DNA from 4 places in the Photorhabdus machadonis genome. Region 3 is predicted to be linked to each of the others. Evidence: predicted binding sites of a transcription regulator. Region 3 holds the regulator's gene; each other region holds the start of a gene.
The links. Region 3 encodes PurR, which represses purine synthesis genes. Its sites were predicted from a motif close to CANGCAAACGTTTGCNTG; they were not measured.

Region 1 (2,210 bases), 210 kb from region 3:
GTATTACTGAATACCGCACAAACGTGCCCACTGATTTTGTTCTGCTGGCAGGCGTCAATCACCGCCTGGAGATTGCTGCCGTTGCCGGAGATCAATACAACGATGTTTTTCATTGAATAACAACCTGTTGTTCGTTCTCTTTCTGTGTGGTGATGGTACCGATTTGCCAGGCTTTTTCACCGGCGGCGTTGAGTAATTCAAGTGCTTGTTCAACGGCTGTTTGTGGTAATGCAATGACCATCCCGACACCACAGTTGAATGTACGGTACATTTCATGACGGCTGACATTACCGGTTTGTTGTAGCCAGTTAAATATTGCCGGCCATTGCCAACTGGATTCATTAATTTGCGCTTGGGTATTTTCAGGCAGGACACGTGGAATATTTTCCCAGAAGCCGCCGCCGGTCAGATGAGCAATCGCGTGAACATCAAGGTGTTCAATCAGGGATAAAAGGGATTTTACATAAATTTTTGTTGGGGCGAGCAGGTGATCTGCCAGTGATTTGCCTTCCAGATTGGTTGTTTCTGGATCTGTGTTGCTGACGGCCAGAATTTTGCGTATCAGAGAATAGCCGTTTGAATGAGGGCCACTGGCGGCGAGAGCAATCAGGGCATCACCCGCCTGAACTTTACTGCCATCAATGATTGCTGATTTCTCAACGACACCAACACAGAAACCGGCAACATCATAATCTTCACCGTGATACATCCCTGGCATTTCTGCGGTTTCACCACCAACCAGAGCACAGCCGGATAATTTACAACCTTCCGCGATACCGGTGATAACGCTGGCGGCGGTATCAACATCCAGTTTTCCGGTGGCATAATAATCAAGGAAGAATAGGGGTTCTGCACCCTGGACAACCAGGTCGTTGACGCACATGGCAACTAAATCAATGCCGATAGTATCATGGCGTTTGAGATCCATCGCCAGACGTAATTTGGTACCAACACCGTCGGTACCGGAAACCAGAATAGGTTCGCGGTATTTTTGCGGTAATGCACATAAAGCGCCAAATCCACCTAAACCGCCCATGACTTCTGGACGACGAGTCTGTTTTACCACACCTTTGATACGGTCTACCAAGGCATTACCCGCATCGATATCTACACCGGCATCTTTATAGCTGAGAGAGGTTTTATTGGTCACTGAGAAGCCCTCAAGGCGGTTGCATTTAATAAATTAAGATAGAATGCTGACAATTCTAGCAGCCTAAGCAAACGTTTGCGAGACTCTTGTTCAGGATCTCAGTTATCAGAGAGAAGGCGTGCGTTTGATTAAAATCAACAGATTGGTAGTGGTGTTATGGTTAAAAGGCGGTATAATCTGGCGATTTTTTTGTCTGCCGGCGACTTGACATACAGTAGGAGAAGTCCATGAAGATCGTTGAGGTGAACCACCCACTTGTTAAACATAAACTCGGCCTGATGCGAGCGAATGATATCAGCACCAAACGCTTTCGTGAACTGGCCGCAGAAGTCGGAAGCCTTTTGACTTATGAAGCAACCGCTGATTTAGAAACTGAAAAGGTGACTATTGATGGCTGGTGTGGCCCGGTAGCTGTTGAGCAGATTAAAGGTAAGAAAATAACCGTTGTGCCTATTCTGCGTGCGGGATTGGGTATGATGGATGGCGTATTGGAGAACGTACCAAGTGCCCGGATCAGTGTCGTAGGTGTGTATCGTGATGAAGAAACGTTAGAACCGGTCCCTTATTTCCAGAAACTTGCTTCCAATATTGGTGAACGTATGGCGTTGGTGGTTGATCCCATGCTGGCGACCGGCGGTTCTATGATTGCAACTATTGATTTACTGAAAAAAGCAGGTTGCCAGTCGATTAAAGTTCTGGTTTTGGTTGCTGCACCTGAAGGTATTGCTGCGCTGGAAAAAGCCCATCCTAATGTAGAACTGTATACCGCTTCTATTGATGAGAGACTCAATGAGCAGGGATACATTGTGCCTGGCCTGGGGGATGCAGGCGATAAAATATTTGGTACAAAATAATAAGTTAGCCGACTTTTAAGTCGGCTTTTTTTGGTGCGTGATGCGATAAGATGAAGAGGATAAATAAATGACCCGTCGCACTATTGGGGTAGATGAGCGGCCTCCACTTTTACAGACCATTCCACTGAGCTTCCAGCATCTTTTTGCTATGTTTGGTGCAACGGTATTGGTGCCGATTCTGTTTAAAGTCAACCCGGCGACGATTC
Region 2 (2,210 bases), 2.1 Mb from region 3:
GGTGCTTCTTCTGCGGGTAACGTCAAAATACAACCCTGTTCAGGTTATACCCTTCCTCCCCGCTGAAAGTACTTTACAACCCGAAGGCCTTCTTCATACACGCGGCATGGCTGCATCAGGCTTGCGCCCATTGTGCAATATTCCCCACTGCTGCCTCCCGTAGGAGTCTGGGCCGTGTCTCAGTCCCAGTGTGGCTGGTCATCCTCTCAGACCAGCTAGGGATCGTCGCCTCGGTAGGCCATTACCCTACCGACTAGCTAATCCCATCTGGGTTCATCCGTGGGCGTGAGGCCTTTTCAGGTCCCCCACTTTGGTCTCGCGACATTATGCGGTATTAGCCACCGTTTCCAGTGGTTATCCCCCGCCCTCGGGCAGATCCCCAGACATTACTCACCCGTCCGCCGCTCGTCAGCGAAAGTGCACGCACTTTCCTGTTACCGCTCGACTTGCATGTGTTAGGCCTGCCGCCAGCGTTCAATCTGAGCCATGATCAAACTCTTCTATTAAAAGCTTGATGCTCAAAGAAACTGACTGTTCATTCGTAATGAATTCACTGTTGTTCACTCTTCAAGACTTTAAAACGTATTTTTTTGTGATACGGTCTTGTGAGTGCCCACACAGATTGTCTGATTAATTGTTAAAGAGCAGGCTGAAATAAAAATTGATATTCTCGTTCAGCCGGGCTGCGTATATTACGCTTTTCGCCCGCAGAGTCAAGCGCTTATTCACTTTACTCTGCCTGGCCTCACACGTTTTGTCAGCGTTGTGTCGGTCAGTGGTGGCGCATTATAGGGAGTTCTTCGGCGCTGGCAATAATTATTTTAAAGAAAATTGATCGTTTGATTAATTCCACAGCAAAATCCCACTTTATACTCATTTACCAACAGACTTATCCACAAATGGTTAGTTGGGTTAAAATTTATCGAGCATCACGCAAACGTTTTCGTTACAATTCGGTGGCTAAAATCATTACGTGATTTTAGCTGACTGTTCTGAAATGTTATTGCAGTGCCCATTTTTCATGTCCTGATAATAGTAGGTTCTTCCCAATAACATGTTATTGCCTTATAAAATCCAAGGGATCAAACCAATGCAACAGCTTCGTCCAATCCGTCGTGCCCTGCTTAGTGTTTCCGATAAATCAGGGATTGTTGAATTTGCAAAAGCCTTATCTCAACGCGGTGTTGAATTACTTTCTACTGGCGGCACAGCCCGTTTACTGGCTGACTCTGGTCTGAAGGTTACTGAAGTTTCAGATTACACCGGCTTTCCTGAAATGATGGATGGACGCGTTAAGACCCTGCATCCTAAAGTACATGGCGGAATCCTTGGTCGCCGCGAGCAAGATGATGAGATCATGGAGCAATACCAAATCTCACCAATTGATATGGTAGTTGTGAATCTATATCCATTCGCACAAACTGTTGCTAAACCAGATTGCACTTTGGAAGATGCTGTTGAAAACATTGATATCGGCGGACCAACAATGGTTCGCTCTGCGGCTAAGAACCATAAAGATGTTGCGATCGTAGTTAATAGTAATGATTATGAAAAAATCATTGAAGAGATGGGTAACAATCAAGGTTCACTGACACAATCGACCCGTTTCGATTTAGCAATTAAGGCATTTGAACACACCGCTGCTTATGACAGCATGATCGCTAACTATTTTGGCAAACGGGTTCCGCCTTATTACGGTGACACCACTCAACCATCAGGACGTTTCCCTCGTACCCTGAATCTGAATTTCACTAAAAAGCAAGATATGCGTTACGGCGAGAACAGCCATCAGGACGCCGCTTTCTATATAGAAGAGAATATCTCTGAAGCGTCTATCGCAACGGCAACTCAATTACAAGGTAAGGCGCTTTCCTATAATAATATTGCAGATACAGATGCAGCTTTGGAATGTGTTAAGGAATTCTCAGAGCCTGCATGTGTTATCGTTAAGCACGCTAATCCATGCGGCGTAGCAGTAGGTAAAGATATTCACGAAGCCTATGATCGTGCATTCAAAACAGACCCTACCTCAGCTTTCGGCGGTATTATCGCGTTCAACCGCGAACTTGATACTAAAACTGCACAAGCCATTATCGATCGCCAATTCGTTGAGGTAATTATCGCCCCTTCAATAAATGAAGATGCATTACCCATTTTGGCTACCAAGCAAAATGTCCGTGTTCTGGTCAGTGGCAAATGGGAAACCCGCG
Region 3 (2,210 bases):
TACAGTTTCCGGGATATGGGATTTATGCCTTGGCTGTGTGTCGTCAGTACGGGCCATGCTTTGACTCAGCTGACCGGTCTACTGTCTGATGATCAAATGCGGCCTTATCCTAGCTTGTGTCTTGAGGATACATCCCGCAATTTACCGAAGCGTGACACCTGGACTCTCGATAATCAGCGCAGGCTGGTGGTCCCTGATTGGGAGTCTGGTCTGGCTTGTCTGAATGAGGGGTTATGTGTGGGAATGGTGCCTAAGCATAGGGCAATGCCACTGATCCGGCAGAAGAAATTGGAAGCATTGGCATTAGAGCAGCCTTTGCCAGATAGCCCATGTTGTTTGACATGGGTGCAAAATAGCCATTCTCCGGCATTAAGTTGGCTTCTTGGCTATCTCGGCGATAGTGAAACTCTTAATGCTGAATGGCTTCAGGATGTATAGGGAGGATTAACGGCGATAGTCGATAAATGGGCCATCGGTGACAGAACGCCGCTCAACCAAACGTGGATGTACTTCAATAGTTTGTGCATCTTCACGTTTACTGACGATTCTGTCCAGTAACATGGAAAATGCCATTTGTCCCAGACGTTCTTTTGGCTGATGGATAGTTGTCAATGCCGGAGAGAAATAGCGGGCGTTGCGTATATTGTCGTAACCGATCACAGAAATATCCTGTGGGACACGTAATCCTAATTCATCAGTAGCACAAATAGCCCCCATTGCCATAACATCGCCACCACAGAAAACTGCTGTCGGGCGCTGTTTTTGATTCAGAATTTGATGCATGGCTTTGTAGCCCGATTCTGGCTCAAAATCCCCCTGAACAATCCATTCTTCTCTGATTGGAATGCTGGCTTCTTTTAATGCTTTCAAGAACCCCTGATGACGGCCCCCACCGGTGTTTCGTGCCAAGGGACCCGGGATTGCACCAATATCACGATGACCACGCTCAATAAGATAGCGACCAGCCAGATAACCGCCGTGGAATGCGTTATCAATAATAGTATCAATGAAATCACCTCTGGCTTGTCCCCAATCCATGACGACCATGGGAATATTGCGATAATCTTCCAACATTCCTAATAACTGTTCCGGGTATTCTGAACACATCACCAGTAATCCATCCACCCGTTTTTGTGCCAGCATGGCCAGATAGGCTTTCTGTTTATCAATGTTATTGTGTGAGTTACACAAAATCAGCGTATAGCCCTTGCTATAACAACTGTTTTCAACAGATTCAATAACTTCAGCGAAATAGGGGGCTTCGCTGGACGTTGCCAGTAATCCGATCGATTTTGTATGGTTAACTTTCAGACTGCGGGCAACGGCACTGGGTGAATAATTCAGTTCTTTGATAGCAGCCCAAACGGCAGCCTTGGTATCTTCGGCGACGAAACGGGTTTTATTAATAACATGGGATACAGTAGTGGTTGAAACACCAGCGTGTTTAGCCACATCTTTGATCGTTGCCATGAGATGAAAGACTCCTGACCTTTTGGTCTAAATTTAAAACTCTTTGTTAATCGTTTGCCAGTATCTTTATACATTAGGGTGTCTGCTGGCAATACGTTAGCGATAAATCCTGAATTTTGTCTGATCTGGCTCAAAAGTGAAAGCAAAAATCAATGTTATAAAATACAAGGTGATCGCTATCTTATGTTTTTTCCTTAATGTAAGGATAATTAACCATGTTAATTGAATGGTATTTGTGGTTATAGACTTCTATTCAGAGGAGGATCGATGAATACTGATTTGAAACTTGGCTTATTTACTGCGGTGAGCACGTTGGTGATGATTGCCATTTTTGCCGCTGTTTGCTTGACCTTTGCCTGATGTTTTGAGTTGATTAGGTGATGTAAAAATTGGGTTTTTATATTGCAAGGAAAAAGGGCAGACAGCTTCAATGGCTTATCTGCCCTTTGAATGTTAGTACGGATGGTCATCAGGCAAACTGATGGTGATTAACCCAGGTTATTCAGGTTTACAACATAAATGTTATGGTGTTTGCCACAGTGGTATTCCAGTGTTTCGGTGGAGATATGTGGTTCTAATGCATCTTTAGCATAAGGCAGAATGGGTCATTCAAAAGACATTGATTACGCCTTTTCTTTTCGGGTTTTAGTGCCCTGTAAATCGTGCATTCAGTAGGACAAAGCATGGCGAAGAGCAAATGAAGCTAATTATTGTGTGGCTATTTTTGCTAATTATCTTAA
Region 4 (2,210 bases), 2.2 Mb from region 3:
CAGTTTCATGCGGGCCTGGGCTGGCTTCCGGGTGCCCCTGGAAGCTGAATGCCGGTTTATCTGTACGGTGAATTCCTTGCAACGTACCATCAAACAGGGATTTGTGGGTCACTCGCACATTTGCCGGCAATGACTTTTCATCCACAGCAAAACCGTGGTTCTGTGCAGTAATCATCACAATATTATGATCAAGATCTTTTACCGGATGGTTACCACCGTGATGGCCGAATTTCATTTTCATTGTTTCGGCACCACTCGCCAATGCCAGCAATTGGTGCCCAAGGCAAATACCAAAGATTGGAATACTTGCCTCAAGGAAAGTTTTAATTGTTTCAATCGCATAGCCACAAGGTGCTGGGTCGCCCGGGCCATTGGACAAGAAAATACCATCTGGATTCAGCTTCAATACATCCTCAGCGGGTGTCTGAGCAGGAACCACTGTCAGGCGACAGCCACGATCTACCAGCATCCGCAAAATATTACGTTTTGCACCAAAGTCATAAGCAACGACATGATAAGGCAGCGCCTGTTCTTGCTTCTCTTCCGGTAATCCATCTGCCAGAGTCCAGCTCCCCTGTAACCACGGATAAACCTGCTGCGTTGTCACCTCTTTTGCTAAATCCATCCCTTCCAGCCCTGGGAACGATTGTGCTTTTTCCAGTGCAACCTGAGCGTTAATCTGCTGACCTGCTATAATACAACCATTCAGTGAACCTTTTTCCCTTAACAAACGCGTCAGTTTACGGGTATCGATATCCGCTATCGCAACAATATTATGGCGTTTAAGGTAATCAGAAAGCGTTTCTTCACTGCGGAAGTTACTGGTCAATAGCGGCAGATCACGAATTACCAGCCCCTGGGCCTGTACTCTTAGTGATTCTTTATCGGCTGAGTTAACACCGACATTACCAATATGGGGATAAGTAAGAGTGACAATTTGGCGGGAATAGGAAGGGTCTGTAAGAATTTCTTGATATCCGGTCATTGAGGTATTGAAAACCACTTCCCCAACTGCCGCCCCTTCAGCACCTATGGCGCGACCGTGGAATTGGGTTCCGTCTTCCAGAACCAATATAGCTGACTTAATCAAAACACCCTCCAGAGAATAATAAATCACAATTAGTGCATATTAATTCAGATTTGTCTGTCAAAATCAATGCCAAAGCTGCTTTTTAGGCAAAATTTTGGCAAATTGCGCGCATTCTAATGATGAGAGGGATAGTTGTCTACAAAAAATGTTACTTTTATTATTTTTTTGCACACTTCACCGAAAAAACCAACAAAAGAAGGCCAAAAACAGAAATAAAGTTAACTTAGAAAACGGTTGCCAGCATAGAAGATTTAATTTTCAGGCAAAAACTGAAAAGAATCATAAAAAGGAGAAAAAATAAGGCAATAAAGGTAAAAAATAAGACAAAAATAGTAAAAATCAACGATAATTCAATAAAAACCAAAAAAACAACCAAAAATCGCACAATATGTAAATTAATTATGCGATATCAATAAGTTACAAAAATTCCTTTTTAAAGAAAATCGAGCTCCAATACATCTTTCATATCAAAAAGACCACTATTTTTACCACTTAACCATAATGCTGCCTTCACCGCCCCATTTGCAAATGTCATCCGGCTGGAAGCCTTATGAGTTATCTCAACTCTCTCGCCAATATCTGCAAACATAGCGGTATGTTCACCTACAATATCTCCGGCACGGATAGTCGCAAAACCAATGCTTTTCGGATCACGTTCACCGGTATAACCTTCACGGGCATAGACAGCACACTCTTTAAGATCCCGCCCTAAGGCATGGGCAATTGATTCTCCCATCGCTAACGCCGTTCCTGACGGAGCATCCACTTTATGACGGTGATGTGCTTCGATAATCTCGATATCAGTATATTCACCCATCACTTTCGCCGCTTTTTCCAGTAATTTAAGCACCAGGTTCACACCAACACTGAAATTTGCAGCAAATACTATCGGGATATCCACAGAAGCCTCTTTAATCGCCTGCTTACCTTCATCATCAAAGCCTGTGGTACCGATAACCATCGCTTTACCGCTCTGACGGCAGATTTCAAGATGGGCAAGTGTTCCTTCCGGGCGGGTAAAATCGATAAAAACATCAAAATTATCAACAACACTTTTCAGGTCATCACAAACAATAACGCCTGTATTACCGATACCCGCCAATTCTCCGGCATTCACGCC

Region 1: the regulator PurR is predicted to act here: its motif matches at 1,215-1,232, upstream of purM (phosphoribosylformylglycinamidine cyclo-ligase).
Region 2: the regulator PurR is predicted to act here: its motif matches at 931-948, upstream of purH (bifunctional phosphoribosylaminoimidazolecarboxamide formyltransferase/IMP cyclohydrolase).
Region 4: the regulator PurR is predicted to act here: its motif matches at 1,314-1,331, upstream of carA (glutamine-hydrolyzing carbamoyl-phosphate synthase small subunit).

What each region holds. Positions count from the first base shown of each region.
Region 1 is NZ_CP199761.1:2,355,935-2,358,144, forward strand. Features, by position in the region: gene purN (phosphoribosylglycinamide formyltransferase) at 1-113, opposite strand, end outside; gene purM (phosphoribosylformylglycinamidine cyclo-ligase) at 110-1,150, opposite strand; gene upp (uracil phosphoribosyltransferase) at 1,378-2,004, shown strand; gene uraA (uracil permease) at 2,072-2,210, shown strand, end outside.
Region 2 is NZ_CP199761.1:514,672-516,881, reverse strand. Features, by position in the region: rRNA gene ACUN2T_RS02530 (16S ribosomal RNA) at 1-506, opposite strand, end outside; gene purH (bifunctional phosphoribosylaminoimidazolecarboxamide formyltransferase/IMP cyclohydrolase) at 1,091-2,210, shown strand, end outside.
Region 3 is NZ_CP199761.1:2,568,882-2,571,091, forward strand. Features, by position in the region: gene punR (DNA-binding transcriptional activator PunR) at 1-438, shown strand, start outside; gene purR (HTH-type transcriptional repressor PurR) at 445-1,470, opposite strand; partial or broken gene ACUN2T_RS12230 (superoxide dismutase [Fe]) at 1,965-2,072, opposite strand.
Region 4 is NZ_CP199761.1:4,780,231-4,782,440, forward strand. Features, by position in the region: gene carA (glutamine-hydrolyzing carbamoyl-phosphate synthase small subunit) at 1-1,090, opposite strand, end outside; gene dapB (4-hydroxy-tetrahydrodipicolinate reductase) at 1,524-2,210, opposite strand, start outside.